DNA from 4 places in the Kitasatospora sp. NPDC023385 genome. Region 1 is predicted to be linked to each of the others. Evidence: riboswitches for the same ligand, from Rfam matches in the RefSeq annotation. Region 1 holds a riboswitch; each other region holds the start of a gene.
What was found. Region 1 has a riboswitch for cyclic di-AMP ahead of AC0B61_RS19980 (C40 family peptidase). Riboswitches for the same ligand answer to the same signal wherever they lie in the genome.
Positions count from the first base shown of each region.

Region 2: linked by a shared signal. The riboswitch ahead of AC0B61_RS21845 (M23 family metallopeptidase) and the one ahead of AC0B61_RS19980 (C40 family peptidase) in region 1 are both predicted to bind cyclic di-AMP.
Region 3: linked by a shared signal. The riboswitch ahead of AC0B61_RS05865 (transglycosylase family protein) and the one ahead of AC0B61_RS19980 (C40 family peptidase) in region 1 are both predicted to bind cyclic di-AMP.
Region 4: linked by a shared signal. The riboswitch ahead of AC0B61_RS00895 (glycoside hydrolase family 16 protein) and the one ahead of AC0B61_RS19980 (C40 family peptidase) in region 1 are both predicted to bind cyclic di-AMP.

Region 1 is NZ_JBVOOL010000012.1:62,668-70,346, forward strand. Features, by position in the region: gene AC0B61_RS19970 (NYN domain-containing protein) at 1-759, shown strand, start outside; gene AC0B61_RS19975 (C40 family peptidase) at 957-1,994, shown strand; cyclic di-AMP (ydaO/yuaA leader) riboswitch at 2,330-2,485, shown strand; gene AC0B61_RS19980 (C40 family peptidase) at 2,496-3,629, shown strand; gene AC0B61_RS19985 (C40 family peptidase) at 3,855-4,901, shown strand; gene AC0B61_RS19990 (hypothetical protein) at 5,078-6,106, shown strand; gene AC0B61_RS19995 (glycosyltransferase 87 family protein) at 6,115-7,485, opposite strand.
Region 2 is NZ_JBVOOL010000013.1:207,145-214,823, reverse strand. Features, by position in the region: gene purB (adenylosuccinate lyase) at 1-395, shown strand, start outside; gene AC0B61_RS21850 (MFS transporter) at 403-1,890, opposite strand; cyclic di-AMP (ydaO/yuaA leader) riboswitch at 2,263-2,443, shown strand; gene AC0B61_RS21845 (M23 family metallopeptidase) at 2,446-3,459, shown strand; gene AC0B61_RS21840 (DUF2470 domain-containing protein) at 3,824-4,543, opposite strand; gene AC0B61_RS21835 (RidA family protein) at 4,678-5,088, opposite strand; gene AC0B61_RS21830 (IclR family transcriptional regulator) at 5,124-5,873, opposite strand; gene AC0B61_RS21825 (sugar kinase) at 5,870-7,024, opposite strand; gene AC0B61_RS21820 (alanine racemase) at 7,311-7,679, shown strand, end outside.
Region 3 is NZ_JBVOOL010000002.1:638,793-646,471, forward strand. Features, by position in the region: gene AC0B61_RS05850 (nucleoside triphosphate pyrophosphohydrolase) at 1-162, shown strand, start outside; gene AC0B61_RS05855 (SDR family NAD(P)-dependent oxidoreductase) at 225-650, opposite strand; gene AC0B61_RS05860 (cytochrome P450 family protein) at 983-2,350, shown strand; cyclic di-AMP (ydaO/yuaA leader) riboswitch at 2,603-2,770, shown strand; gene AC0B61_RS05865 (transglycosylase family protein) at 2,776-3,576, shown strand; gene eno (phosphopyruvate hydratase) at 3,854-5,140, shown strand; gene AC0B61_RS05875 (FtsB family cell division protein) at 5,281-5,766, shown strand; partial or broken gene AC0B61_RS05880 (DUF501 domain-containing protein) at 5,738-6,277, shown strand; gene AC0B61_RS05885 (Ppx/GppA phosphatase family protein) at 6,424-7,359, shown strand.
Region 4 is NZ_JBVOOL010000001.1:202,791-210,469, forward strand. Features, by position in the region: gene AC0B61_RS00885 (IclR family transcriptional regulator) at 1-621, shown strand, start outside; gene AC0B61_RS00890 (hypothetical protein) at 817-1,635, shown strand; gene AC0B61_RS00895 (glycoside hydrolase family 16 protein) at 1,766-3,055, opposite strand; cyclic di-AMP (ydaO/yuaA leader) riboswitch at 3,057-3,222, opposite strand; gene AC0B61_RS00900 (phenolic acid decarboxylase) at 3,612-3,941, shown strand; gene AC0B61_RS00905 (alpha/beta hydrolase) at 4,080-5,222, opposite strand; gene AC0B61_RS00910 (TetR family transcriptional regulator) at 5,504-6,124, opposite strand; gene AC0B61_RS00915 (SDR family NAD(P)-dependent oxidoreductase) at 6,266-7,030, shown strand; gene AC0B61_RS00920 (GNAT family N-acetyltransferase) at 7,092-7,334, opposite strand; gene AC0B61_RS00925 (phosphotriesterase family protein) at 7,470-7,679, opposite strand, start outside.

The sequences.
Region 1 (7,679 bases):
CGGGCGCAGGCCGAGACGCGCCGGGTGCTCGCCGAGCTGGAGGCCGTGAAGGCCCAGGGCGCGGCCGAGCGCGGCGCCGCCGAGGTCGAGGCGCGGCGGCTGAAGCACCGGGTCTCGGAGTTGGAGACCGCCGCCGAGCAGGGCCGCCGGTCGGCCCGCGAGGGGCGCGGCGTCGAGGACATGCGGCTGCGGCTGCTGCTGGACACCGTGCTGCAGTCGGCCCAGGGGCTGCAGCGGGAGCTGGCGCTGCCGGTCTCCCAGATCCGCCCGGCGGACCTGGTGGAGGCGGTGGTGCCGGGGGCGGCCTCGCCGCACGACGTGGCACGTCGCGGACTGGCCGATGACGACCCGGCGCTGCTGGACCAGCTGCTGGCGATCCCGCAGGTGCACCTCGTGGTGGACGGCTACAACGTGACCAAGACCGGCTACCCGTCGCTGCCGCTGGAGCAGCAGCGGATCCGGCTGCTGGGCGGGCTGGCGATGCTGGCCCAGCGCACGCAGGCGGAGGTCACCTGCGTGTTCGACGGGCAGGACCTGGACGTTCCGGTGATCATGGCGCCGCCGCGCGGGGTCCGGGTACGGTTCAGTCGGACCGGGGAGACGGCGGACGAGTTGATCCGCCGTCTGGTGCGGGCCGAGCCGCAGGGACGTCCGGTGGTGGTGGTCTCCACCGACCGCGAGGTCGCGGAGGGCGTGCGGAAGGCTGGCGCGCGCCCGGTGGCGTCGGTACTGCTGCTGAACCGGCTGGCCCGGCCCTGAGCCGGCCGGGCGGTGTGATGCCTGGTCAGTGCGGGTTCCGGGGCATTGTGCGGGTCCGGTGAAGTCGGTGTGGGAAACGGACTTCACGCCTTCGGGGAGTAGCAAATCGGTTAGATCTTCACTAGGGTCTGGCGTCAAACCTATTTTCCGGAATCTCATTCAATCGGGTGAGTCCGATGGAAGAAGGAGCAGGACCCTTGGCCTCCCACCGCCGTCCCAAGCAGCCGAGCCGCGCGCGGGTCTCCGTGCTCACCGCTGCTGCTGCGACCGCGGTCGCGCTCTCCGCCCAAGTGGCGGCGCACGCCGCGCCGCAGCCGAACAAGACGGACGTCAAGGCGCAGATCGACCAGCTCCAGCAGGAGCAGGAGCAGGCGTCCGAGAAGTACAACGGCGCCAAGGAGCGGGCCGACCAGCTGCGCAAGCAGTCCGACCAGCTGCAGGACCAGGTGGCCCGCAGTCAGGAGCAGATGACCCAGCTGCAGGGCGGTCTGGCCGAGGTGGCGGGCGAGCAGTACCGCAGCGGCGGCATCGACCCGTCCGTCCAGCTGATGCTCTCCTCCGACCCCTCCGGCTACCTGGAGAAGGCCTCCACCGTCCAGCAGGCCAGCACCAGCCAGGCCGAGGCGCTCAAGGGGCTGCTGGACCAGCAGCGCCGGCTGGACCAGGAGAAGGCCGAGGCGGCCGCCGTGCTGGCCTCGCTCGACAGCACCACCAAGGACCTGAACCAGGCCAAGGCGGACGTCAACACCAAGCTGAAGACCGCCCAGGACCTGATGAACTCGCTCAGCGCGGCCGACCGCAACGCGCTGAAGGCCCAGCAGGCGCAGGACGACCGGGCCTCGCGCGGCAGCGACCGGGTCGACCTCAGCAGCCTGCCGCCGGCCAGCGGCTACGCGGCCACGGCCGTGGCCAAGGCGATGAGCAAGCAGGGCTCGCCGTACGTGTGGGGCGCCACCGGGTCCTCCACCTTCGACTGCTCGGGCCTGATGGTCTGGTCGTACGGGCAGGCCGGAGTCTCGCTGCCGCGCACCTCGCAGGAGCAGGGCCACTACGGCACCGCCGTGCCCGGGCTCGCCGCGGCGCAGCCGGGCGACCTGGTGATCTACGGTCCCGACATGCACCACGTCGGGATGTACATCGGCAACGGCATGGTGGTCCACGCGCCGCACACCGGTGACGTGGTGAAGGTGATGAAGGCCGACGCGATGCCGATCAACACCATCCGCCGGGTCTGACGGTCCGACACGCCGCACGGGCCCGGCCGGGGCTGTGATCCGCGCCACCCTCAGATCGGGGGTGGCGTTCGGCTTTTCGCAGGTTTGGCGACCACCTGGTGAGACCTGATCAGCCTTGCGTGCCGCGATGGTCACCAACGGTCATTTTCACAAAAGAACTTGGGTAATCTTCTGTCTTATTTCTGACAAGGATTTGAACCGATCACGGTTCAGTTACTAGGGTCATGCCCCGGACCACCGCACAGTCGATCACCCAGCCTGGGTGGCGGCGGTGGTTCCCGCCGAGTTCGCGAGGCAGCGGGGCAGGTCGAAACGACTTGTCCGACAGGGGAGCCCAGTGGTCGGGGGCGGCTGCGGAGCGGAGCCGGGGAACCATGTTCCTCCGGGGTGAATCGGCGCCAGGTCGGCCTTGGAAGGCCGTGAGGCGTCGTAGGGCATACTTCCAGCCCGAACCCGTCAGCTCACCCGGTAGGCGGACGCAGGAAGAAGGAGCCCGCCTTCGTGGCGTCCCACCGTCGTCCCAAGCCAGCCGGCCGTGCCAGGGTCTCGATCCTGACCGGTGTCGCCGCCGCAGCCGTCGTCCTCTCCGCGCAGTCCGGCGCCCACGCCGACCCGCAGCCGACCAAGGAGCAGGTCAAGGAGCAGGTAGACCAGCTCAACCAGCAGGCCGAGGTGGCGACCGAGCAGTACAACGCCGCCCAGGAGAAGCAGCAGACGCTGGAGAAGCAGGTCTCCGGCCTGCAGGACCAGGTGGCCCGCCAGCAGGACCAGGTGACCGAACTGCAGGGCGGCCTCGCCGAGATCGCCGGGGAGCAGTACCGCAACGGCGGCATATCCCCGACCGTCCAGCTGATGCTCTCCACCAGCCCGGACAACTTCCTCAATCAGGCCGGTGCGCTGAACCAGGCCGGCGACACCCAGAAGAACCAGCTGAAGCAGCTGCAGGAGCAGCAGCGCAAGCTGGACCAGGACCGCAGCGAGGCCCAGGGCAAGCTCGCCGAGCTGGAGTCCACCACCCAGCAGCTGAAGGCCTCCAAGGACGACGTCCAGACCAAGCTGAAGGCCGCCCAGGACCTGCTCAACACCCTGACCGAGCAGGAGCGCCAGGCGTTGCGCGCGGCCGAGGAGAAGGCCGCCGCCGACGCCAAGGCCCAGGCCGACGCCGCCAAGGCGCAGCAGCAGGCCGCCGACCGTGCCTCGCGCGACAACAGCCGCACCGACATCTCCGCCGGGGCGTCCGCGCCGGCCGCCAAGCCGGCCGCCCCGGTCCTGGCCCCCGGCAGCTCGCACGGTGCCGCCGCGCTGGCCGCCGCCGCCTCGAAGATCGGCAGCCCGTACGTGTGGGGCGCCGCCGGCCCGGGCTCCTTCGACTGCTCCGGCCTGATGGTCTGGTCGTTCAACCAGGTCGGCGTCTCGCTGCCGCGCACCTCGCAGGAGCAGGCCCACGCCGGCACCCGGATCGGCACCGACCTGTCCCAGGCCCAGCCCGGCGACGTGCTGATCTTCTACGGGGACGCCCACCACGTCGGCATCTACGCGGGCAACGGCCAGGTGCTGCACGCTCCCAAGCCGGGCGCCTCGGTCCGCTACGAGGCCGTCAGCAACATGCCGCTGAGCAGCATCGTTCGGGTCTGACTCCACTCGGCTCCGCCAGGCCCGGTCTTCCGTCACGGAAGCCCGGGCCTGCGGCTTTTCCGGCGGATCGGGCTGGTGTCCGATTGGGGGGCGAATATTCGGGTTGGGAGGGGTTTGGACTCGCTTGCCCGGACTCGCTAACGTCTGCCACCGGACTCCCGCTCGACGGCCGCATGCCATGGTGCGGCGGCGGGGCCGCGCCGCAGGATTGGAGCCGTTGCCGCCATGCCCGTGCACCGCCGCCCCCAACTGCTCGCCCGCGCGCTGGTACTGACGGCGGCCGCCACCACCGCGCTGGGCGTGGCGACCGGCGGCAGCGCCCAGGCCGCCCCGGGCAGCCCCGAACCGGCCGACCGCAAGGACGTCCAGGCGCAGGTGGGGCAGCTCTACGACGAGGCCGAGCAGGCGTCGGAGAAGTACAACGCGGCGCAGGAGGCCCAGCTCAGGCTCCAGGGCGAGACCACGATCCTGCAGGGCGAGATCGCCGTCGCCCAGGACCAGCTCAACCAGCTGCGCGGCGACCTGGCGACCGTGGCCGGGGCCGAGTACCGCAGCGGCGGGATGACCCAGACCGCCCAACTGATGCTCTCGTCCGACCCGGAGGGCTACCTCGCCCGCGCCCGCGCCCTGGGCCAGGCCTCGGAGCGGCAGCGGGAGGCGCTGCACGAACTGGTGAGCCGCCAGCGCCGGCTCGACCAGCGCCGCACCGAGGCGGCCGGCAAGCTCGCCGAACTCGACCAGGCCCGCCGCTCGCTCGCCGACAGCAAGCAGCAGGTCCAGCAGCGGCTGGCCCGGGCGCAGAAGCTGCTCAACGGCCTGGGCGCCGCCGAGCGGACCAGGATGGCCGTCCAGGACGCCCGGGACGCCGAGCAGCGCGCCACCCGGGGCACCGACCGGCTGGACCTCGGCTCCACCCCGCCCGCCTCCGAGCGGGGGGCGGCCGCGCTGGCCGCCGCGGTGCGGATGATCGGCTCGCCGTACGTCTACGGTGCCACCGGGCCCCGCGCGTTCGACTGCTCCGGTCTGATGTACTACAGCTGGCGGCAGGCCGGAGTGACCCTGCCGCGGACCTCGCAGGCCCAGGCGTACGCCGGGCAGCGGATCAACCTGTCCGACGCGCGACCGGGAGACCTGGTGATCTTCTACCGGGACATGCACCACGTCGGCATGTACGCCGGCGGCGGCGTCATCGTGCACGCCCCCTACCCGGGCGCCAGGGTCCGCTACGAGAGCGTCAACGCCATGCCGGTCGCCGGGGTGGTCCGGCTCTGAGCGCGCCGACCGCCGGCCCCGCCGACCGCCGGCCGACCCGCATACCCCGCCGCGCGCTGTCCCGACGCGGCGCGCTGCTGCTCGCGGCCGGCGGGCTGGCCCAGCTCTCGCTGCCGCCCGCCGCTCCGGCGGCCCCCGCCCGCCCGGCGGCCGACCTGCACGCCGAGGTGGGCGCGGTGCTCACGGAGCGGGCTCGCTCGCTGCCGGAGCGCACCGGGCTGCCGATCGCCGAGGCGGCGTACCGCAACCTGGTGCTCGCCGCGGGCCGCACGCCGGACCGGGCGAGCGCCGCCGCCGACCTGGCGGTGCGGATCGCCGGGTACGACGACCAGCCGGTGGTGTATCCGCGCCGGATCGGGCTGGTCCGGGCCGGTGACCGCTGGCGGGTCGAGCGGGAGGAGGCCACTAGCGGGCCGCCGGCGCTGTGGGACCTCGGCGCCACCCGCTCCGCCCCCGGCGCGCAATGCCTGGTGCTCGGTCTGGCCGACGGACCCGACCCGGCCGGGCTGGTCGCGGTGGGGGACCGGGCGGTGCCCGCCGTCGGCGCGGTCTGGGGCGATGCCTGGCCCGGCCGGCTGCTGCTCGAACTGGCCGCCACCGAGGCCCAGTTCGCCCGGCTGCTGGAGGGCGACCCGGCGGACTGGGCGGACATGGCGGCGGTCACCGTGGCCGCCCCCGGGGCGCCCGTGCACACCCCGGCGGACCGGGTACTGGTCAACCCCGAGGCGTTCGGGCGGCTCAGCGACTTCGGCCGGCAGGTGGTCGTCACCCACGAGGCCACCCACGTCGCCACCAGGGCCGACACCCGGTCCTGGACCCCGCTGTGGCTCTCCGAAGGCGTCGCCGACTGGACCGCCTACCGCGGCTCCGGCCGGACGCCGCGGCAGATCGCCCCCGAGCTGGCCCGGGACGTCTCCGCCGGAAAGCTGCCTGCCGAACTGCCCGCCGACCGGGACTTCGCCGCCGGCGCCGCCGGCATCGCCCAGGCCTACGAGCAGTCCTGGCTGGCCTGCGAGTTGATCGCCAGCCGCTACGGTCCGCAGCGGCTGGTCGCCTTCTACCGGGCCGTCGGCGCGGGCGACGGGCAGGGCGAGGACCGGGACCACCGGACGGACCGGCTGCTGCGCGGCGAACTGGGCATCGGCCTGGCCGAGTTCACCCGGCTCTGGCTGGACGCGGTGGCCGCGCTGAAGGACCGGGGCTGAGACGCCCGTCAGCGCCGCTGCTCGGCGGGGGCGCCCGGGTGGTCGATGCCGTCCAGCAGGTCCTGCTCGTACGCGATGCCCGGGCGCACCGGGTAGCCGGAGGGGGGCAGCGCGGCGGGCTCGCGGTCCAGGACCACGGTCGCCGGCAGCGGCGCCTCGCCGCGGGTGGAGCGCCACAGCCGGACGCAGGACAGCACGGTGGCCGCCACCAGCAGCCCGTTGCGCAGGGCCAGCACGGTGACGGCGCCGGGCTCGCTGGCCAGGACCTGGGTGAACATCGTGGGGAACTCGACCAGCGTCAGCGGGCAGGCGAGCAGGATCAGCAGCGCCACCGGCCGCTGGCTGGTGCCGCGCACGGTCAGGCAGACCGCCGCGACGCCGACCAGCCAGACCAGGTACTGCGGGCTGATCACCCGGCTCGTCACCACGAAGACCAGCAACGCGCACAGCGCCGCGTCGTACATGGTGGCCGCGTTGCGGCGCCTGGAGGTGAAGCGCCACAGCAGCAGCCACAGGAAGCCCAGCACCGTGCCGGCCATCATCACCTTGCTGATCACACTGACCCACGGCCCGAGCATCTCGGGGGAGCCGTAGTTCATGGTGACCTTGCCGTCCCAGCCCCCGGCGAGCCGGGCGAAGTGCAGTGGCAGCGCGCCGACCGACTCCACCTCGATGCCGCGGTCCTTCTGGAAGGCCAGGAAGTCGAAGGCGCCGTTCATGCCCGCCGCGAGCAGGAAGCCGATCGAGACGGCGGTGGCCGCGGCCAGCGTCCAGGAACGGCGGGTGCGGCGGCCGGAGGGGGTGCCGATCAGCCCGAGCAGCGGCCACACCTTGACGATGCCGCCCAGACCCAGCAGAAGCCCGCCGACCGCCGGGCGGCGGACCAGGGCCAGCAGGCCGGCCAGGGTGACCGCGGTGACGATCACGTCGAAGCGGTTGTAGATCATCGGGCCGAGCAGCGGGACGCCCGCCACCCACATCCAGGCGCCGGTCAGCGCCCGCCCCCGGCGCAGGCCGGTGCGGACCAGCAGCGTGACCGCGGCGGCGTCGGCGATCCCGCAGACCACCCAGAACGAGACCAGGTACGACCAGGGCAGCAGCCCCGGCAGGAGGATCACCAGCGCGGCGCCCGGCGGGTACTGCCAGGTCACGTCGTCGAACGGGAAGGTGCCGGTCTGCAGCACGCCGTACCAGGCGTGGTAGATCATCCACACGTCGGCCGTGACGTCGCCGCCGGGGGACTTCAGCACCCCGGTCATCAGCAGCACCAGCAGGGTACGGGTGGCCACCCAGGTCGCGCCGAGCGCGGCGAGCGCCCCGAGCGGGCGGCCGAGGCGGCCGCGCGAAGAGCCGGACTCGGTGGCCGGGGCCAATTCCACTGCGCTCCCTCGTTCGTCTCGGACGTCCCCATCGAGGCGTCGTACCGACGGACGCCCGGGCCGCGTCCAAGGACGGCGGCCTAGGTACTAGGACTGACCCGGAGGTCGAACGGTTGCCGTGCGCGGTTCCGTTCCCGGCGGGTCGGGGTGTTGACCTATCGTACGGATCACCCAGCGGTACACCGCGCACCCCC
Region 2 (7,679 bases), on a different contig from region 1:
CCTTCCTGACCGTCCTCGACGAGTTCGGCGCCTTCCCCGCCGTGGTCGAGGCCGAGCTGGACCGCTACCTGCCGTTCCTCGCCACCACCAAGGTGCTGATGGGCGCGGTGCGGGCCGGCGTCGGCCGGGAGACCGGGCACGAGGTGATCAAGGAGCACGCCGTCGCCTCCGCGCTGGCGATGCGCGCCGGCGCCCGGGAGAACGAGCTGCTGGACCGCCTGGCCGAGGACGAGCGGATCCCGCTGGACCGGGCCGCGCTCGACGCGCTGCTGGCCGACCGGCTCTCCTTCACCGGCGCGGCCGGCGCCCAGGTCGCCGAGGTGGTCCGCCGGGTGGAGGCCGTCGCGGCCGCCTACCCGGAGGCCGCCAAGTACGCGCCCGGCGACATTCTCTGACGTCGAGTCAGTTCCCGGGCGACTTCCCGGGCGAGGGCCCCGCTGCCGGACCGGTGGCGGGGCCCTCGTGCGCGTGGACGTGGCCGGGGTCGAGCGGCGGGGTGGTGCCGCAGTTCCACTCGCAGTCCGGCTCGGCGACCGGGTGGTCCGCCGGGGCGAGGACGTTGCCCCGGACGGTGGCGAAGGCGATCAGCCCGCCGCCCGCCAGCAGGCCCGCGCAGATCAGCATCGCGGTGTGGAAGGCGGAGTCGACGGCGGACGGCACCCGGTAGGCGTCGCCGCTCAGCCCGGCCAGCGCCGGGAGAGCCGCCACCGCGAGCAGGCCGGCCGCCCGGGCGGCGGCGTTGTTGACCCCGCTGGCGATGCCCGCGTGCCGGACCTCGACGGCGGCCAGCACGGTGGCTGTCAACGGCGCGACCAGCAGCGTCATGCCGAAGCCCATCACCGTGACGGCGGGCAGCACGTCCGCCCAGTACGAGGAGTGCGGGCCGGTGCGCAGCATCAGCAGTACCCCGGCGGCGCACAGCAGCGGGCCGACGGTGAGCGGGATGCGCGGGCCGATCCGCTTGCCGAGCCGACCCGCGCGGGCCGACAGCGCCAGCATCAGCACCGTGATCGGCACCAGTGCGAAACCCGAGACCAGCGGCGAGAAGCCGGCGACGATCTGCAACTGCACCACCAGCAGGAAGAAGACGCCGCTGAACGCCGCGTACACGCACAGCGTGACCAGGTTCACGGCGGTGAACAGCCGGGAGGAGAACAGGCCGAGCGGCAGCATCGGCTCGACCGCGCGCCGTTCGACGACCACGAAGGCGGCGCCGAGCAGGACACCCATCACCCCGCTGACCCACACCGTGGCGGAGACGCCCTCCCCGGCGGCGGTCAGTGCGTAGGTGATCGCGCCGAGGGCGAGCGCGGCGAGCACCGCGCCGGGCGCGTCGAAGCGGCCGGACGCGCTCTCGTCCCGGCTCTCCGGCACGGACCGGGTGGTGACCGCGATCACGGCGGCGGCGAGCGGCAGGTTCAGCAGGAAGATCCAGCGCCAGCCGGGGCCGTCGACCAGCCAGCCGCCGAGGAAGGGGCCGATCGCGGCCGACACCCCGCCGAGGCCGGACCACAGGCCCACCGCGGCCGAGCGGTCGTCAGGGTGGAAGACGGCCTGGAGCATGGCGAGCGAGCCCGGGGTGAGCAGCGCCCCGCCGATGCCCTGCACGGCGCGGGCGGCGATCAGGACCTGGATGTTCGGTGCGGCGGCGCAGGTCGCGGAGGCGACGGCGAACCAGACCACGCCGATCAGGAAGACCCGGCGCCGGCCGTACCGGTCGCCGAGCGCGCCGCCGAGCAGGATCAGGCCCGCCAGCGTGAGCAGATAGGCGTTCAGGGTCCATTGCAGGGACGCCAGGGAGGCACCGAGGTCGGTGCCGATTCGGGGCAGGGCGACGTTCACCACGGTGCCGTCGAGCATCGCCATGCTGGAGCCGAGCACGGTCGCCATTAGTACCCAGCGACCCTGCGCGGTGCCCAGGCGCAGGGTGCCGGCCTCGGAGGTGGACACGGCCCGATCCTGCGCCCCGTGGGGCGTACGTGACAAGGGTCACCGGCGGGTGTGTCGGTCGGATGCGCTGCGTGATGGGCTGGCTGCGCAGTGTTGGGGATGTGGGCGGAGGGTCGTGGATCAGTGGCGCGCGGTGAATGGATTGTGTACGCATCGTGCAGGGGGGCATCCGGAGGGTCACCGCGGGGCGGTAGGTGGTTGTCGATTCAAGAGATCGACATTGCTTCACCCGAACGGATGGGTTTTAGTTCAGCGACCGCCCGGCCAGTCCGGACGGATCCGCCGGGCGGAACGCCGAATCCTGCCGCTGCCCGGTGGTTCGAACTGAACTCTGTACGGCAGGAGCGGGGGACCCACAGGTAAGTCGCCGGACCGGAGTTCGCGCCTCAGGGCGCGGACGACCAGGGCCGGCTAGGGGTGAAGCCGCGCATGCGGCCGGGCAACTCCAGCCCGAACCCGACAGCTCACCTCGCAGGCGTCGGAGAGGAAAGTTCCATGCCTGCACAGGCCCGTCGTATCGTCCTGCCCCGCGCCGCCCGTATCGGCATCGCCACCGCCGTCACCGGCGTCTCGTTCGTCCTTCCGCTCGTGACCGCGGTGAGCGCCCAGGCGCACACCTCCCCGGTTGCCCCGGCCGCCCCGGTTGTGCAGTCCGCCGCCGGCGCCGAGGCCCAGCCGGCCGCCCAGACCGCCGCGCCTGCCGCGCCCACCGCGCCCACCGCGCACGAGAGCTACCGCGTCGTCAGCGGCGACACCCTGTCCAAGATCGCCGACGTCAAGCACGTCGACGGTGGCTGGCAGGCGCTGTTCGAGCAGAACCGCTCGGTCGTCGGCGCCAACCCGAACCTGATCTTCCCGGGCCAGCAGCTCGCGATCGCCGGCCACCCCGCCGCGCCGTCCGCGGACGCCGCCCCGGCGAAGCCGGCCGCTCCCGCCAAGCCGACTGCGCCGGTCACCCAGGCCGCCGCGGCCGCAAAGCCGCAGGCCCAGGTCCAGGTCCAGGTCAAGACCGAAGCCGCCAAGCCGGCCGCCCAGGTGCAGACCCAGGTCCAGACCGCCGCCCCGGCCCAGGCCGTGACGGCCGCTCCGGTCGCCGCCACCTCCGGCTACGTCGCCCCGCTGGCCAACCCGGTGCTGGGTGAGGCCTACGGCGTGGCCGGCTCGATGTGGGCCTCCGGCCACCACACCGGCCAGGACTTCGTCGCCTCCACCGGCACCCCGCTGCGCGCCGTCGCCAACGGTGTCGTGGTCAAGGCCGGCAACGGCGGCGCCTACGGCAACGAGGTCGAGATCAAGCTCGCCGACGGCAAGTACGCGCAGTACGCGCACCTCTCGTCGATCGGTGTGAAGATCGGTCAGACCGTCACCGTCGGCCAGCAGCTCGGCCTCTCCGGCGCCACCGGCAACGTGACCGGCCCGCACCTGCACTTCGAGATCCGCACCGGTCCGGAGTACGGCTCGGACATCGACCCGGTCGCCTACCTGCGCGCGCACGGCGTCGCGCTCTGACCCTTCCGGGGCTTCAGGAACCACCGCTGCTGCGGAGCGAATCGATCCTCCGGGATGGTCATGTCGGGTGACCGCTCGACCGGGTGATCGCCGTACGGCGGACATGGGCGCGGGACACGCCCAGGCCGGCCCGGCTCGTGGGACCAACCTCCCTCACGAGCCGGGCCGGCCACTGCCTTTTCCGGGGTCGGCCAGGGGTGGCTGGGGGTGGTCGGGGGCGGCTGGGGTCGTTCGAGAGCGCGCTCACAGCTGGGGGCGGTCTCGCCGGCGGTGCCGGCGCTCGCGGTGCGCCGGTGGCGGCCGGTGCGGTACGCGCGGATGGGGCGGATCGTGCTGGAGGGCGCCGTCGAGCGGTGAGCCCGTCTCAGCTGCGGTGGACGGGCTGGCCGGAGCGGGCGGCGGACAGCAGGTCGTGCATCCGGTGGCCGAAGTCCTCGGTGTCGCGGGCCGGTTCGGGGAAGACCAGGCGGACGTCGCGGTGGCCCTCCGGGTGGTCCAGGCGCAGCACCAGGCCGTGGCGGTCCAGGGCGAGCGGGCGGACGTCCGGGGTGCGGGCGAGGAGCGCCGGGTCGAGCAGGCGGGTGAGGACGTCGAGCGCGTCGGCGTGGTCGTCGGCGAGGTGGGTGAGCAGCGCCGCCTCGTGGCGGGCCAGCGGGTCGGGGGCGGCGAGGGCGAGGTCGTCGGCGGTGATCGCGCCGGTGCCGTACGGGGTGGCGAGGACGGCGTGGGCGACGTCCACGCGCAGGTGGACGCTGAGGCCGTCGTCGGCGAGGTGGGCCAGGTGCAGCCGCCCGGCCAGGGTGAGGCGGGCGCGGACCCGGTCGCGGACGGCGACCGGGGAGACGTCGGTGACGTCGAGGACGACGGCGAGGCCGTCGGTGGCGTGGGCGGCGGCCGCGGTGAGCGGGGCGTCCAGTGGGGCGCGCAGCCGCAGGCGGGAGCCGTGGACGGAGACCGGGGTGTCCAGGGCGTGGGGTTCGCCCAGGGCGCGGACGGTGAGCGAGGAGGTCGCGCCGAGCAGGCTGTGGATCCGTTCGGCGGTGGTGGGCTCGGGGACCTCGGTGTCGCCGGTGGGCAGGCTCATGGACGGACCTCCAGTAAGTTAGGTGAGCCTAACCTAATGTCCGTGCCGGGGTGTGGCAAGCAGGCGTCCGTGCACGGTGGGGGCCCGGACGCGGGGAGGTGTCCGGGCCCCCGGTGGGCGGGTCGGAGGGGGCGTCAGGCCACGACGGCCTGGGCGTCGATCTCGACCAGCATCGGCTCCTGCGGGAGCTCGACGAAGACGGTGGTGCGGCAGGGCTTCACCCCGCCGGGCTTGATGTTCTCGCCGATGAACTCGGCGTAGACCTCGTTCATCAACGGGAAATCGGCGCGCTTGGTGAGGTAGACGCGGAACATCACCACGTCCTCGATGGTGGCGCCGCCGGCCTCCACGATGGCCTTGACGTTCTCCAGGGTGCGCCGGGTCTGCGCCTTCACATCGCCGCGGTGCAGGTACTCGCCGGTCGCCGGGTCCTGCGGGCCCTGGCCGGACACCTGCAGGATCGGGCCCTTGCGGACGCCCTGGGAGAACGTCCAGGCCGGGGCGGGGGCGCCGTCGGTGCGGATCTCGGTCTTGTCGGAGGACATGGGGTGCGGGATTCCTTACGGTCGGTGGCAGGGCGTCAGTTGTGGTCGGGGCGGCCGCAGTCGGCCGAGACGGCGCGGGCGGCGGCGAGCAGCTGGGGGAGGAGGTCCAGCACCTGCTCGTACGGGAGGACGACGTCCGGGACGGAGATCGAGGCGGCGGCGACCACCCGGCCGCTGGCGTCCCGGATCGGCGCGGCCACGCAGTTGATGAAGGCCTCGTGCTCGGCGTGGTCCTGCGCCCAGCCCTGGGCCGCGACCTTCTCCAACTCCCCGAGCAGCGCCTCCGGCGTGGTGAGGGTGCGCTCGGTGTGCGGGGTGAAGTCGATCCCGGCCACCACCCGGCGCCGCTCCGGCAGCGGGAGGTCGGCCAGCAGCACCTTGGCGACGGCGGCGCTGTGCAGGGCGGCGCGCAGGCCGATCCGGGAGTACATCCGCACCGGGTGGCGGGAGTCGAACTTGTCGATGTACACCACCTCGCCACCCTCGTACGCGGCCAGGTGCACGGTCTGGCCGGTGGCGGCGTTCAGCTCGGCCAGGTGCGGGGCGGCGATCCGGCGGATGCCGCGCTGTTCCAGGGCCAGGCCGGACAGGGCGAAGAGGCCGGCGCCCAGGTGGTAGCGGTAGGCCGCGTCGCGGTAGACGAACCGTTCCTCTTCGAGGCTCTGGAGGAGACGGAGCACGGTCGTCTTGTGAACACCGAGCACCTCGGCGAGCTGGTCGAGGGAGCGCTCGCCCTCGCCGAGCTCGGCGAGGATGCGCAGGGCGCGGGTGACGGTCTGGCTCATCGTGCTCCGCTTCCAGGGCTGGGATTTCCGCTCATTGTGCCCGGGCCCCGGTGGGCGGTCGTCCGGGCGGTAGGGCGCTGGAGCTCGGTGGCCAGGGCCGGCCCGGCGATGCCGTCCGCGGTGACCCTGGTGGCCGCCCAGTGCGCGGGGGAGGCGTCGAGCAGCGCGGTCACCACGGCGGCGGGCGGCAGTTCGGCCTGGTCGCCGTGGGCGGTCAGCGCGCAGGCGGCGCTCAGGTGGCCGAGCCGCAGCCGACGGCGCTGGTCCAGGCCCCGGACAGTGCCGGCCAGGTAGCCGGCCGCGAAGGCGTCGCCCGCCCCGGTGGCCTCCACCACCTCGACGGCGAGGGCCGGCTCGGTGACCGCCGTACCGTCCCGCTCCAGGGCGGTGACGTGCCGGGCGGCGTCCTTGACCACCAGGGTGGCGGGCGAGGGGAAGCGCCGGCGCAGGGCGGCCGGGTCGTCGGTGCCGAAGGCGGCCTGCGCCTCGTCGGCGCCGAGCAGCAGCAGATCGGCGGCGTCCAGCAGCGGCGGCAGCACGGCCGGGTCGCGGTCGCGCCAGAGCGAGGGGCGCCAGTTGAGGTCGAAGCTGACCAGCCGGCCCGGACGGCGGTCGGCGAGCAGGGCGCGCAGCAGCGCCAGGCAGTCGTCGGAGAGCGCGGCGGTGATGCCTGACAGGTGCAGCAGCCGGGCGCCGGACAGCAACGCGGCGGCCGCCGGATCGGCGAGCACGGTGGGGGAGAGTGCGGCGGCCGCGGAGCCGCGCCGGTGGTAGTGCAGCCGGCTGCGGCCGGGGCCGAGGTCGTGGTGGTGGCCGGTGGTGCCGCCGACCTCCTTGAGGTAGAGGCCGGTCGGGCGGTGCGGGTCGACCGCGACGGCCGAGACGTCCACGCCGCGGGCGGCGACCTCGGCGAGCAGTCGGCGGCCGAAGCCGTCGTCGCCGACCCGGCTGATCCAGGCGGTGGGCACGCCGAGTGCGGCCAGGGCGCCGGCCACGTTGGACTCGGCGCCGCCGACCGAGAGCCGGAAGCTCTCGACCGACTCCAGCGGGCCGGGGCGGTCCGGTAGCAGGACGGCCATCGACTCGCCCACGCACACGGCCGTCGGGGGAAGGCCGGGGCGGGTCGGGCCCTGGGGGTCCTGTCGCGGCATGTGCTGGGCTCCTGTCTGCGGCCGTTCCGTCGAGAGCGGGCCGACGGCGCCGACCGGCACGTCGATTCCGACCGGCGCGTCGATTCCGACCGTGCGTCGACTCCGTCGTGCGCCGACTCCGCCGGGAGACGGGCGGCGCCCGTCGAGCGCGAGCCGGAGCAGGAGCCGCAGTCGTGGAGTGCGGCCGGTTTCCGTTGACCGTGATCCGGCGCCGATGCTAGAACCGTGCTGGCAACATGTGCAACCCTCGTTGCGCATGTTGCAACATATCGGATGGAGGAAGACCGTGGAGCAGACCTTCGCAACCAGCGGTACCGGCCCGGGCATCGACGCCGGCGCGGTGGCGGCCCTGGCCGACGAACCGCTGGACTGGCGGTTCAAGGCCGCGCCCTCGCCAACTCCCCGCGCCGGGCGGCCGGACGCCGCGCCCCGGGGCCGCACCGTGCGGGAATGGCTGGCCACCGGCCCGACCCTCTCCTCGCTCGGCACCCCGCTGCTCACCCTCGACGGCGCCGCGCTCGACCACAACATCCGCACCATGGCCGACTGGTGCGCCAAAGCGGGCGTGGCGCTCACCCCGCACGGCAAGACCACCATGGCACCGGCGCTCTGGCAGGCGCAGCTCGACGCCGGAAGCCACGGCATCACCCTCGCC
Region 3 (7,679 bases), on a different contig from region 1:
GAGCTGCCGGCGCAGCTGACCGCGGAGACGGCGGGCCGGTTGCTGCTCGCGGTGGCGCAGCGGGCGCACGACGCCGGGGTGGACGTGGACGCCGCGCTGCGGTCGGCCGCGCGCGGCTACCGGGGCGCGGTGCGCGCGGCCGAGGGCCTCAAGCCGGAGTAGGGCCCCGAGCCGCAGTAGAACCACAAGCCGGAGCCGGGGCCCTGGCGCATGGGCCGGGCGGCTCAGGCCGCCGCGGCGGTGCGCCCGATCGGGCGCCGCTGCGGCGGGACGAGTTCGCCGATGGCCTCGCCGACGAGGACGACGAGTTCGGCGAGGCGTTCGAGGTCGAGGTGGTCGGGCAGGTCGGCGAGGGAGATGACGCGCTCGCCGTCCGGGCCGGCGACGGCGAACACGTCGATCGGCCCGAGGTGCTTCTCGGCGGTGTCGACCAGGGCGGCGACGTCGCTGGGGCGGCGGATGTCGCCGGAGACCCCGACGACGGGGCAGCCCGGCCGGTCGAGTTCGGCGGCGAGGTCCTCGGCGATGCCGACGTACTGGTCGGCGATCAGCATGCCGACGGCGCCGGCCGCGGAGAAGCGGCGGGCGAGGTCGGCGCCCGACCCGCCGTCGAGTACCGCGATGACGACGACTGACCCGCTGACCCGCATGGTCTGCTCCTCCCTGTGGGCGACACCGCACCGGCGCCCACGCGTACTGCGGAGGATCGTAGGCACGACCTGACCCTCCGCAACAGGGATTACCCCGCAGGTGACCAGGCTCACGCCCGCCGCCCGGCCAAGAGCTGTCCAAGAGCTGTCCACGGCCCGTCCACCGGTCGTCCACGGACGGTCGGCGCGCCGGTCGAGCGCCTGCCGAGCACTGGTCGAGCGCCTGCCGAGCACTGGTCGAGCACCGGCCGCGCGCCGGTGGAGCGCCGTCGCGCGCTGCCGCCGGAAGGGCGCGCCCGGCTCGCCGCGAACGCACCGGATACGGTCGACCCATGCCAGCTCAGCCCGACCCCGCCCAGCCCGCCGCCGCGCAGCCCGACGCCCCCGCTCCGCAGCTGTTCACCTGGGAGTTCGCCACCGACCCGTACCCCGCCTACGCCTGGCTGCGCGAGCACGCCCCGGTGCACCGCACCACGCTGCCGAGCGGCGTCGAGGCCTGGCTGGTGACCAGGTACGCGGACGCCCGGCAGGCGCTCGCGGACGGCCGGCTGTCGAAGAACCCGGCGCACCACAGCGAGCAGGCGCACCGCACCGGCCGGGTGGGCATCCCGGGGGAGCGGCAGGCGGACCTGATGACGCACCTGCTGAACATCGACCCGCCGGACCACACCCGGCTGCGCCGGCTGGTGTCGAAGGCGTTCACCCCGCGCCGGGTGGCCGAGTTCGAGCCGAGGGTGCAGCAGCTCACCGACCGGCTGATCGACGGTTTCGCGCAGCGCGGCTCGGCGGACCTGATCCACGAGTTCGCGTTCCCGCTCCCCATCTACGCGATCTGCGACCTGCTGGGCGTGCCGGCCGAGGACCAGGACGACTTCCGCGACTGGGCCGGGATGATGCTGCGGCACACGAAGCCGGGCCAGGGCGGCGGCCAACGCGGCGGTGTGGGGCGGGCGGTGAAGCGGATGCGGGCGTACCTGCTGGAGCTGATCCACCGCAAGCGCGCTGACCTCGGGGACGACCTGATCTCGGGCCTGATCCGGGCGAGCGACCACGGCGAGCACCTGACGGAGAACGAGGCCGCGGCGATGGCCTTCATCCTCCTCTTCGCCGGTTTCGAGACCACCGTGAACCTCATCGGCAACGGGACGTACGCGCTGCTGCGCAACCCGGAGCAGCGCGGGCTGCTGCAGGAGTCGGTGGCGCGCGGGGAGCGTGCGCTGCTGGACACCGGGATCGAGGAACTCCTTCGCTACGACGGGCCGGTGGAGCTGGCGACCTGGCGGTTCGCGACCCGGCCGCTGACCATCGGCGGCGTGGACATCCCGGTCGGCGATCCGGTGCTGGTGGTGCTGGCCGCGGCGGACCGCGATCCGGCCCGGTTCTCGGACGAGAACACCCTGGACCTGGCCCGGACGGACAATCCCCACCTGGGTTTCGGGCACGGCATCCACTACTGCATCGGCGCCCCGCTGGCCCGCCTGGAGGGGCGGTCCGCGCTGGCCACGCTGCTTTCCCGGCTGCCCGATCTGCGGCTCGCGGAAAGCCCGGAGAATCTGCGCTGGCGCGGTGGCCTGATCATGCGTGGACTGCGGGAACTGCCGGTCGAATTCAGCCCGGAGGGCCGCTCCCCGCATACGCCTCCGCATACGCCGTCGCATACTCCTCCGCATACGCCGCCGCACGCTCCTTCCGCGCCCTGACATAACGGCACGATTCACCGATGCGCCGGTGGTCCGCGCTGACGGAACGTTGTCTCGAGCGCGTCAGGCGCGGTGTGAATACCCATCAACTCGGACATACCTCCGCTGTTGGTAGGCGATCGGGCACGCGCCGTAATTTCTGTGTGATATCGGTGATATGAGCTTGTGATCGGTCTGAGTATCTGTCTACTCTCCCTGGAGTTCGCAGCTGCGGACCTCGTGCGCGGAACGCCGAATCCTGCCCGCCGCGTCACGGGAAACCGACCAGACCCTGGGCAGGGGCGGGGGAACCAGGTTTGTTGCCGTTCCCCGACGGCTTGGGGTGAAGCCGCCCGAGCGGAATCGCTTCCGCGTACGGCGGCCGGGCCACCTCCCGGTCCGAACCCGACAGCTCACCTCGCAGGCGTGCGGAGAGGGACTCCTTCATGCTGTTCGTTGGAACCGGCCGTCACCGTCGTCGTACCCAGACCGAGAAGGCCATCGCCGTCGCCGGCGTGGCGGGCGTCGGACTCGCGATGCCGCTCCTCACCGCCACCGGTGCCTCCGCCGCCCCGGCCACCACCTGGGACTCCGTCGCCCAGTGCGAGAGCGGCGGCAACTGGAGCATCAACACGGGCAACGGCTTCTACGGCGGTCTGCAGTTCACCTCCGGCACCTGGAAGGCGTACGGCGGCACCTCGTTCGCCCCGCAGGCCAACCAGGCCAGCAAGGCGCAGCAGATCACGGTCGCCGAGAAGGTCCTCGCCTCGCAGGGCCCCGACGCCTGGCCGGTCTGCTCGCAGAAGGCGGGCCTGGCCAAGGGCGGCGCCCCGGCCGCGGTCGACGCCTCGTCGGATGCCGAGCCGCAGTCCGCGCCCCAGCAGCAGACCCCGAAGGCCGCCGCCAAGCAGGCTGTCAAGCCGGCCCAGAAGCCGGTCGAGAAGCCCGCCCAGCAGCAGGCCCCGAAGCACGCCGCGCCGAACCGGGCCGAGAAGCCCGTCGACCAGGCGGCGCAGCAGTACGTCCCCAAGCACGCGGCCGCCGCCGTCGCCCAGCCGGCCGCGGCCCCGCAGGCCGCGCAGACCGCCGGCCACGACTACACCGTCCGGGACGGCGACACGCTGTCGACCATCGCCGCCGCCCAGGACGTGTCCGGCGGCTGGCACGCGCTGTACGACGGCAACCGCGGCACCGTCGGCGGCGACCCGGACCTGATCCTGCCCGGCCAGGTCCTGCACCTCGGCTGAGCCGCCCCGCGCCGGGCGCTCCCGGCGCGACGCGCGGAGGGGGTCGGGACGACCGGCCCCCTTCGTCCCCTTCATCCGCTCTTCGTCCGCTTCGGTGGGCCGGGCTGGGTCAAGCAGGTGAACTACCGGTGGGTAGTGGGGCCACACGCTGAGACGGTGCCGAGGCCGACGTGGCCCGGGGAGCCCGGGCGGCTAGGCTCTGGTCCGTAACGACTCCGCAATCGTCCTGGCGACAGCACCGCCGTCAGCCGGACCTGCTTCCGCAAGGAGATGCCTCGTGCCGTCCATCGATGTCGTCGTAGCCCGTGAGATCCTCGACTCCCGCGGCAACCCCACGGTCGAGGTCGAGGTCGGCCTCGACGACGGCAGCACGGGTCGTGCCGCTGTCCCGTCGGGCGCCTCCACCGGCGCCTTCGAGGCGCTGGAGCTGCGCGACGGCGACAAGAACCGCTACTTCGGCAAGGGCGTGGAGAAGGCCGTCCTGGCCGTCATCGAGCAGATCGGCCCGGAGCTGGTCGGCTACGACGCCACCGAGCAGCGCCTGATCGACCAGGCCATGCTCGACCTGGACGCCACGCCGGACAAGTCCTCGCTCGGCGCCAACGCCATCCTGGGCGTCTCGCTGGCCGTCGCGCACGCCGCCTCCGAGGCCAGCGACCTGCCGCTGTTCCGCTACCTGGGCGGCCCGAACGCGCACGTGCTGCCCGTGCCGATGATGAACATCCTCAACGGCGGCTCGCACGCGGACTCCAACGTCGACATCCAGGAGTTCATGATCGCCCCGATCGGCGCGGAGTCCTTCTCCGAGGCCGTCCGCTGGGGCGTCGAGGTCTACCACACCCTCAAGGGCGTGCTGAAGGAGCGGGGCCTGTCCACCGGCCTCGGCGACGAGGGCGGCTTCGCGCCGAACCTCGACAGCAACCGCGAGGCCCTGGACCTCATCACCGAGGCCATCCAGAAGGCCGGTTACGTGCCCGGCCGCGACATCGCGCTCGCCCTGGACGTCGCCGCCTCCGAGTTCTACGAGGACGGCGCCTACCAGTTCGAGGGCAAGGCGCTCACCTCCACCGAGCTCATCGAGTACTACGCCGAGCTGGTCGCCGCCTACCCGCTGGTCTCCATCGAGGACCCGCTGGACGAGTCGGACTGGGACGGCTGGCGGGCCATGACCGTCAAGCTGGGCGACAAGGTCCAGCTGGTCGGCGACGACCTGTTCGTCACCAACCCCGCCCGCCTGGCCCGGGGCATCGAGACCGGCACCGCCAACGCGCTGCTGGTGAAGGTGAACCAGATCGGCTCGCTGACCGAGACCCTGGACGCCGTCGAGCTGGCCCAGCGCAACGGCTACCGCTGCATGATGTCGCACCGCTCCGGCGAGACCGAGGACGTCACCATCGCCGACCTGGCCGTCGCCACCAACTGCGGCCAGATCAAGACCGGTGCCCCGGCCCGCTCCGAGCGCGTCGCCAAGTACAACCAGCTGCTGCGCATCGAGGAGATCCTCGACGACGCCGCCGAGTACGCCGGCCGCGGCGCCTTCCCGCGCTTCCGCTCCGCGGAGTGAGCAGGGCGGGTACGAGGGCCGAGCGCTCCCGGTAGCGCACGCCTGACCGGTGCCCCGCCGTTCACCCCGTAGGGTGGACGGCGGGGCACCGTCGCGACCAGGAGGGGACACCGGAGATGGCAGGCTGGAGGATCCCGGGCTTGGCGGCCCGGCCTCGGTTCACGAGCCGGGCGACCGTCCTCGTCCTGGTGCTCTGCTCACTGGTGGCGATCCTCGCCTACCCGGCGCGGCAGTTCATCTCCCAGCGCGCCGAGATCTCCGCCCAGCGGGCCAAGGCCGACCACGTCCGCCAGCAGGTCGAACAGCTGCGCCGGGACAAGGCCCGCTGGCAGGACCCGGAGTACGTCAAGGCGCAGGCCCGCGCCCGGCTGCACTACGCGGTGCCGGGGGAGACCCCGTACATCGCCGTGGACCCGGCCGGCCAGGCCTCCGCCCGGCCCTCCGCGCCCGCGGCCGGCGCGGCCCCGCCCGGCGGCACGGCGGCCGGCCAGGCGCAGGCCGCCAAGCCCTGGTACGTCGGCATCTGGGACTCGGTGGACGCCGCCGACACCGCCGCGGCCGCCCCCGCCACCCCCCTTCCGCTCCCACCGTCCCCCGTTGGAGACACCTCCCCCCATGACCACTGAGAACCACCCCGCCGTCTCCGACGCCGACGTCGCGGCCATCGCCGCCCAGCTCGGCCGGGTGCCGCGCGGCCTGCGCGGCGTGGCGCACCGCTGCCCCTGCGGCAACCCGGACGTCGTGGAGACGGCTCCCCGGCTGCCGGACGGCACGCCGTTCCCGACGCTGTACTACCTGACCTGCCCCAAGGCCGCCTCGCTGATCGGCACCCTGGAGGCGGACGGCGTGATGAAGGAGCAGAGCGCCCGGCTCGCCGAGGATCCGGAGCTGGCCGCCGCCTACCAGAAGGCGCACGAGGACTACATCGCCCGGCGCGACGCGATCGAGGTGCTGGAGGGCTTCCCGAGCGCCGGCGGCATGCCGGACCGGGTGAAGTGCCTGCACGTGCTGGTCGGCCACTCGCTGGCGGCCGGCGAGGGCGTCAACCCGCTCGGCGACGAGGCGATCGGCAGGCTGGAGGACTGGTGGGCCAAGGGCCCGTGCGTCTCCCCGGCCGAGGTCGAGGCCGCCGGTGAGCGGGTCGCCCGCAACCGCGCCAAGGAGCAGGACCACGAGGCCGTGATCGCGGCCAAGCAGCGCAAGGCCGCCGAGCGCGCCGCCAGGAAGCGCGCCGCCGAGGACGCGGAGCAGGACGCCGACGGGCCGCAGGAGTCGCGGTGACCATGGCCCGCGTGGCCGCGATCGACTGCGGCACCAACTCCATCCGGCTGCTGGTCGCCGATCTGGATCCGGAGACCGGGGAGATCACCGACCTCGACCGCCGGATGATCGCCAACCGGCTGGGCCAGGGCGTGGACCGCACCGGCCGGCTGCACCCGGACGCGCTGGCCCGCACCTTCGCGGCCTGCCGGGAGTACCAGGAGGTCATCGCCGGCTTCGGCGTCGGCCCGGAGCGGGTCCGCTTCGTCGCCACCAGCGCCTCCCGGGACGCCGAGAACAGCGCCGAGTACGCCAACGGCGTGCGCGACATCCTGGGCGTCGAGCCCGAGGTGGTGAGCGGCGAGGAGGAGGCGCGGCTGTCCTTCCTGGGCGCCACCAAGGAGCTGACCGGCGAGCTGTTCCCGGCCCCGTACCTGGTGTTCGACCTCGGCGGCGGCTCGACCGAGTTCGTGCTCGGGACGGACGACGTGCAGGCGGCGCGCTCGGTGGACATCGGCTGCGTGCGGCTCACCGAGCGGCACTTCGGCGGTGCCGAGCTGCCCACCGAGGAGCAGATCGCGCAGGCCCGGGCGCATGTGCGGGCCGAGCTGGACCGGGCCGAGGAGGTCGTTCCGCTGACCGGCGCGGCCACCCTGGTGGGCCTGGCCGGGACGGTCACCACGGTGTCCTCGATCGCCATGGGCCTGTCGGGCTACGACTCGGCGGCGATCCACCACTCGCGGGTCAGCCGGGAGCGGGTCGCCGGGATCGCCCGGGAGCTGCTGACCGCGACCCACGCCGAGCGGGCGGCCATCCCGTCGATGCACCCGGGCCGGGTGGACGTGATCGCGGCCGGGGCGCTGGAGCTGCTGGAGATCATGGAGCGGACCGGCGCCGCCGAGGTGGTCGTGAGCGAGCACGACATCCTGGACGGAGTCGCCTGGAGTATTGCCTCCTGACGCCTCGCAGGCCTTACCGGACCGGCCCCGGCGCCCCTTTCGGGGAGCCGGGGCCGGGGCGCGCCCGGGGCCGTGCGGAAAAGTTCGTGAATTTCTTCACATGGCGATCCCGCCATTCGCCCCACCGGCCCGCCCGCTACGTCCGAATTGTGGGACCGAAGGCCCCCCGGCCATGGGGCCCGCTGGATCGCAGGCCAGAGGCCGATCAGGGTTTGAAAATCGAATTCACGCCCGGGAACCCCGGCCCGGTACGGATCGTTGCTGCTCAGCAGGGTGGTGCTCCGGCTCACGTTCGCAAGGGGGTGCGCGGACGGGTGAGC
Region 4 (7,679 bases), on a different contig from region 1:
GTTCGTACCCTCGTCCAGCAGGGCTATGTCCGCCAGGACACCGCCCGCCGCTACACCCTCGGCCCCCGGTTGATCCGCCTGGGCGAGACCTCCGGCCGCCTGCTCGGCAGCTGGGCCCGCCCCTACCTGGCCGAACTCATGGAGGCCACCGGCGAGACCGCCAATCTGGCCGTCCTGGAGGGCGGCGAGGTGGTCTACGTCGGGCAGGTGCAGTCACGGCGCTCGATGCGGATGTTCACCGAGGTCGGACGACGGGTCCAGCCGCACTGCACCGGCGTCGGCAAGGCTCTGCTCGCCCAGCTCCCCGAGGCCGAGGCCCGCGCCGTCCTCGGCCCCAACCCGCTGGCCGCGCACACCGAGTACACGGTCACCGACCCGCAGGAGCTGATGCGCCAGCTCGCCGAGGCCCGCGAGAGCGGCTACGTGGTCGACGACCAGGAGCAGGAGATCGGCGTGCGCTGCATCGCGCTCGCTGTCCCGGGCGCGCCGACACCCACCGCGCTCTCGGTCTCCGGACCGGAGGCCCGCATCCGGGCCCTGGAGGAGCAGGCCGGGGCCGCCTCGCTGGTCCCGGTGATGCGGCAGATCGCCGCCCGGCTGGGCCAGGTCCTCGCTCCCTGACGTTTCGTCAACCCCCGCTTCCCGCCAGATCGCCACTGGAGGAGGACGGGCAAGGACCGGCGCACAGCCTCCGTCCTCCGTTCGAGCGGACGGCGGGCGGGTTGCGCCCCGGTCGCGGCGGCGGCTCGGCCACCCTGGTGCGGACGCGGCCCGCAACGGCGCGGGCGGCCGGAAACCGAGGGCAGGGTGAGCGGCATGGAGCACCGGGGAGTGCGCGGCACCGTACGGGACGGCACGAGGGGGACGGCTTCGGGCGGGGTTTCGAGCGGGGCCTGGTCAGGCGGGGCCGGGTGGTCCGCAGCGGTGACGGCGGTGGCGGCGGGCTGCGCGCTGGCGGTGCTGTCCACCGGCCCGTCCTGGGCCCTGCGGCGGCCCGAGCCGCGGCCGGCGGTGGAGGTCGTCGCGCCGGGCGCGCCCGAGGCGTCCGTCCTGCCGGCGGTGGCCGACGCGTCGACACTTCCGGCGCCGGCCGAGGCGTCCACGCTTCCCGCTCCGGCTGGGCCGTCCACACTTCCGGCGCCGGTCGGGCCGTCCACACTTCCGGCTGCCGGAGGCTCCGCGGTGCCCGCCGTGGCCGGACCGTCCACCCTGCCCGCTCCGGCGGCCGTGCCGTCCGACTCCGACCTGGCGGTGGTCCGGCTCGATCCGGACCCGGCGCCGCCCGGCGGCACCACGACCGTCCACGCCTTCGTCGCCAACGGCGGCCCGGACACCACCGCATCGCCGTTCACCGTCGTGGTCACCCTGCCGAGGGGCGTCAGCGCCGAGGGCCCGTTCTTCCCCCAGGACTGCAGGGTCCTGGAGCGCGGTCGGCAGGTCCGCTGCGTCTTCGGCCCCGGACTGCCGTCCCTGCGCAGCGCGACCGCGCTCATCCCGGTCCGGCTCTCCCCCGAGCTGCCGATCGGCACGCTCCACGGCGGCTCGGTCGCGGTGCACGGCGCGGACGACCAGGACGGGAACAACGACCGGCAGCCGTTCGACATCACGGTGGTCGCTACGGCTGCCGGTTCCTGAGAGCTGCCGGTTCCCGGACCACGCAGGCCCGGGTCCACGCGGGCCTGGGCCTGCGCGGGCCCGGGCCCGTATGACTGTGGGCCCGTGTGGCTGTGGGCCTGCGTGGCTGCGGGCCTACGCGGGCCCGGGTCTAGCGGTAGACGCGGACGTAGTCGGCGGCCATGGTGATCGGGGCGGTCCCCTGCGGCGCGGGGTGGTACTTCCCCGCGCACACCGACAGGTTGAGGATCAGGTACGCCGACCAGTTGGCGCCGACGCCCTTGCCGTCCGAGAAGACCTTGGCGCCGTTGACGTACCAGTCCACCGAGTTGGCGCCGTAGTAGGTGCCGATGGTCACCCACTGGTCCTTCGCGATGGCGCTCGCGTCGGTGTAGTACTTGGGGTTGCCCGGGTTGACGTGGTTGGTCAGCTCCAGCAGGTTCGGGTTGTCGGGGTGGTACTCGAAGGAGTCGATCTCCCCGTTGCCGTTCTTCCAGGTCCACAGGGCCGGCCAGGCGCCGGTTCCGGAGGGCAGCTTGACCCGGGTCTCGGCGTAGTCCCCGGTCTTGACCTGGAAGCCCTCGCTGGAGCCCTCGGTGGTCAGGAAGCCGGTGTTCCAGGACTGCGTGCCGTCCTCCATGGCCGGGCCGCCGGGCGTGGCGGTGAAGGTGGCGACCCCGTTGGCGACGCTGACGTTGTTCTTGTTCAGCCAGTCCAGCTTGTTGTCGCCCGGGTTGTGGTTGCCGTACTTGTACGCCGTGCTCTTGTCGCCGACCCAGCGCTGGCCCCAGCTGATCGGGCTGTTGAAGTCGTCGGACCAGGTCAGCGCCTTGCCGGCGACCGGCGACGACGGCGCCGGGGTGGTCGGGCTCGCCGTGGCGCTCGGGGAGGCCGTCGGGGTGGTGGTCGGCGTGGCGGTCGGGGTGGTCGTCGGAGACGGGGTGGCCGTCGGGGACGGGTTCGGCGTGGACGTACCGGCCGCGGAGACCACCAGCTGCTGCGCGGGCAGGTTGTGCCAGGCGCCGCCGAGGTCCTGCCAGAAGCCGAACTGGCTGTACGTCCCGGCGGGCAGGGTGCGCGCACCGCTGGTGAAGTTCACCCCGCTCGGGCAGATCTGCACGTTGGAGGCGTTGCCGGGGAAGTCCAGGTTGGCGCCGTGGGCGTCGCGCACGCCCACGCCCACGGTCTTCGCGGTGAAGCAGGCCGAGGAGTGCAGGCCGAGCGAGGCCGCGGTGGCCTTGCCCGCGACCATGGTGGCGGGGGCGAGGCGGTCCTGGGTGACGGTCGGCGCGGTGGCCGCCTGGGCACCGGCGACGGACGGCAGTCCGAGCAGGCCGGCGCCGGTGATGGCGAGGGCCCCGGTGGCGGCGAGCGCGGCGTTGCGGCCGTGGCGGGACGGGCGGGCGTGGCGCGGCGCGTGGCGCTGGGCAGGCTTGAGCATGAGATGACCTCTGCGACGCCTGCGAGGTGAGCTGTCGGGTTCGGGCTGCAGTTGCCCGGCCGCCTGAGGAGCGGCTTCACCCCTAGCCGCGGTCCGTACGCATGAGCGCACGAGCCGGGCGCCGACCTTGGTTCCCCCGCTCCCGTCCGCTGTGGTGCTCGGTGACCCGCCGACGGGTGGACGGGACTCGGCGTCCCGGCGGCGGGGTCCGCGAGGGCGGACGACCGTTGCAGGCTAGGCAGGCCGTACGTGAACGGACAACTCTGCCGGGCCGGTTGTCGTGCAGCTCACAGTGGTGTCGATCAACGACGCTGCGTGGCGGCGGAGTTGGATCAATCCCCGATTGGGCGGACGGCGGGCGGTCGGCGAGCAGGCGGCCAGATCGAAAGGGCCCCTCCCCGGGACGCGCTCCCTGCCGGACGCGACGGTGGCGGATCAGACGGGACCGGACCGTGGCAAAGGGCCGACCGAGTGCACCCGGTCGGATAAATTGGAGGCCTGACATCTTCCGCAGTGCACAAGAGCACCCCACACGGACACGAGGAGCCGCCCCACCATGATCGCGCCCTTGCCCGCCTTCGCCGGCCGCACCTACCTCTTCCGGGCCGACAACGGCGCGGCCTTCCGCAACACCTACTCGGCCGACGGCACTCGGCTGCGCTGGGAGGGCCTCGGCGAGTCCGCGGGCCAGTGGGAGGACGTGCGGCTGCACGTCGCCGAGGTCGCGCCGGAGGTCTACTTCGTCAGCTGGACGGAGCAGAGCGGGATCACCGTCAGCCACGTGATGGACCTTGGCAAGCTGACGGTGCGGGCCTTCTGGACCTTCGAGGGCGAGGGCGGCCGGGTCGGCGAACTGCACACCGGGACGCTGGAGCAGGTGGCCTGAGCCGCGCGACCACCGCACCCCCCGGGGCGTCGAAGCTCTGGGGCGTCGAAGCTCTGGGGCGTCGAGGCTCTGAGGCCTCGGGCTCCGGGGGTGCGGGTCGTTCGGATGCTTGGTCGTCGGGCGGGCCCGGTCCGGCTGTCAGGCGGTCTGGTTCGGCACCTTGAGGTGCTGCGACAGCCACTCCAGGGAGGACGGCAGCAGCGCGCTCCACGTCTCGAAGTTGTGGCCGCCGTTCTCCAGCATGCTGTACGAGACCGCCATCGGGCTCTGCACCGCGTTGACGAAGGCCTCGGTCTCCTGGCGGTAGTTGCCGTCGCCCTTCTTGGTGCCGGCCAGCAGCACGGACGCCTTCGGCTGCGGCAGGTTCTTCAGCCGCCACATCAGGTCGGCCTCGTCGCGGCGCCGCTTGCTGCCGCCGAAGAGGTCGCCCGTGGTCGGGTCGTCGGCGGCCGCGTAGTAGGCGGAGAGGGCCACGGCGGTCGGGAAGACGTCGGGGTGGCGCATGGCCAGCTTGAGCGCGCAGTAGCCGCCGGTCGAGTTGCCCATGAAGGCCCAGGCCTGCGGGTCGGACGACACCCGGAAGCTGGCCTGGATCGCCGAGGGCACGTCCTTGGTGAAGTACGTGTCGGACTGCGGGCCGTTCGGGACGTCCTCGCACTCGGTGTCCTGCGGCAAGGCGGGCGAGGGGCGCATCAGGACCATGACGGTCGGCTGCATCCGGCCCTCCTGCAGCAGCTTGAGCGCCGCACCCGGGTAGTTGAAGCGGGTGATCAGATTCTCGGCGATTCCTGGGAACCCGGTGCTGACGATCACCGCCGGGAACTGCTTGTGGGCGTACTCCGGCTGGAAGTACTGCGGGGGCAGGTAGACGTAACCCTCGGTGGACAGGCGGCTGACCGCGCCGTCGATGCGGACCTTCCGGATCTCGCCGGACTGGCCGGGCTCTCGCCCCAGGGCGCCGCCGCCCTTGACCGAGGCGTGGCCGATCGTCTCCACCAGCAGGCGGCCGGAGGCGTCCGCCTTGTTGTGGATCACCACCGGGCCGGTGTCGCCGGTGCCCAGCAGGTCGTCCCAACTGCTGTAGAAGGCGAAGTAGTTGTTCGCCACCAGGCCGAGCGCGGCGAGCACCGTGAGCTGGGTGGCGAGCAGCGCGCCGATCCGGCCGAGCACCGCCTGCCAGGACTTCCCGGCCAGTCTGGGCCACAGCCAGACCGTGCCGGCCATCATCACGACGGCGATCAATACGGTCAGCGCCAGCACCTTGTGGCTCGTCAGACCCATGTCCTACTTGCTCCCACGCCTCGAACTCCAGTCCCCACCGCTGGGGACATCCGAGGAGGTCACCCCGGTTCCCCGGCCGGGGCGCGAAGGCCAACCCTAGCGGTAGCTGGGAGGAAGCTGATGACGGCCGGGAGGGGCGGGGAACAGCCGGCGAGCGATGGGCGACGGCCGACAATCGACAGCTGACGGATTTCAGACTTCAGGTAACAAGTGACAGATGACAGATGACAGATTTCGAAATCTGTCATCTGTCATCTGTTACCTGTTCGCACGTCCCCGGCTCAGGCCACGCGCTCCCAGAGCCGCAGCCCCGCCGTGAGCTCGCGCATGCATCGCACGCCGAGGTCTCGGGGAGATTCCGGGCCGGTGGCGGGGGCGTCGGACGAGGCCCACTGCTCCAGGGCCACCCGGATCGCCGCGGTCGCCGCCGCGGCGGCCAGCCGGATCTCCAGCGGGTCGGTGTCCGCCGGGCAGCGTTCAGCGAGGACGGCGCACAGCCGCACCTCCGAGTCCGCGTGGACGCGCTGCCAGGTGCCTTCGAGCCGCGGGTCGCGCAGCAGGCTGCGGGTCCACTGCATCATTTCGGCCCCCGCCTCGTCGGCCGGCGTCAGGGACGCGGCCGCCGCGCTCTCCAGCGCCTCGCGCAGCGGCAGGTCCGCCGAGTTCTCGGCGAGCTGGTCGACCCACTGCCGGCCGCCCGCCGCGAGCAGTGGTGCGACGGCGTCCTCCTTGACGGAGAAGTACCGGTAGAAGGTGCGCAGCGAGATGCCCGCGGCGAGGGCGATCTCCTCGACGGTGGTGGCGTCCGCACCTCGTTCGGCGAAGAGCGCGGCGGCGGTGCGGGCGATGTCCAGCCGGGTGGCGTCACGGCGGCGCTGGTTCAGGGTCGGACGTCCGGTCACAGGCTCAGCCTAAGCGCACAGTGCCATGGTGGCGCCACATGCCAAATTGGCGCCATCGGACTTTTTGGCATGACGTGCCACATAGGCGTACCGTGTCCCGCGAGGTCGAGAGACCACGAACGAACCGAACGGAGTACCACCATGGAGCGCTTCAGCGGAAGGAACGTCCTCATCACGGGCGGCGGCTCGGGCATCGGCCAGGCCACCGTGCACCGGATCCTCGCCGAGGGCGGGAAGGTCGTCGCCGTCGACGTCAACGAGGACGGCCTGAGGAAGACCCTGGACCGCGCGACCGCCGACGGCACCGCGGACCGCCTCACCGTCCAGGTCCTGGACATCGCCGACGAAGCCGCCGTCGTCGCGGGCGTGGCCGAGGCGACGGCCGGGCTGGGCGGCCTCGACGTCCTGGTCAACGCCGCCGGCATCCTCCGCTCCTCGCACACCCACGAGACCACGCTCGCGTTCTGGAACAAGCTCCTCGCGGTGAACCTGACCGGCACCTTCCTGATGACCCGCGAGGCGCTCCCCGCACTGCTCGCCGGCGGCAAGGGCGTGGTGGTCAACTTCAGCTCCACCTCCGCGAGCTTCGCCCACCCCTACATGGCCGCGTACGCCGCGACCAAGGGCGGCATCCAGTCCTTCACCCACGCCATCGCCTCGGAGTACTCGAAGCAGGGCCTGCGCGCGGTCTGCGTCGCGCCGGGCAGCATCGACAGCGGCATGACGAACAACCCCGGCCTGCCCGCCGACGCCGACTTCAGCCTCCTCGCCAAGCTCTCCCCCGCCCTCGGCCAGGGCTTCGCCGGCCCGGAGACCGTGGCAGGCGTGATCGCCATGCTCGCCTCCGACGACGGCGCCTTCGTCACCGGCACCGAGCTCCGCATCGACGGCGGCACCCACATGTGACCGCCCGCCCCAAAGCCGACCGACGGGTACCGAACCACGCCGGGCCGCCGGGCCCACCCGGTCATCGGGTCGCAGGGGTGTTGGCGAGGATGACGGCGAGGCGGCGGATGATGCCGCCGGTGATGCGGGCCCGGCGTTCGACCTCCCCGATCAGGCGGTCCGCGACGCCCCGGCCGCGCACCCTCGGGGCGCCCCAGAGCGAGCGCAACTCCCGTACGCCGTCCGGTGTTCCAGGGAGACCGCCGATGAGGCCGACGGGGCTCTCGTCGAGGAACGCGGCAAACGTGGCAAACGTGGTGGGCATCCGGGAGGTCGAAGCGGACGGGCCTCGCGGGCGCGAGCCTTGAGCGACTCGGGGTGCGGCCGCGTGCTCAACCGGTGGGCGGGGCCGAAGTGTTGCTCGGGTTCGACCCTGGGCGGGAGGAGTCGGCCACCGGAGTCACGGGGTGCGCCAGTCGGCCGCGAAGGCGGTGGCCGGGTTGGTGGTGAGGAGCAGCTCGGACAGTTCGGGCCCGTAGGTGCGGGCGAGACGCGGGGCGAGGTCGGTGAGCAGCCGGGTGGGGCCGTCGGCCTGCCGGGCGGTGCGGGTGGTGGTGTCGGCGCCGAGGAGCAGTTGGGCGGCGTGGCCCTTCTCGACCAGGTCGGAGAT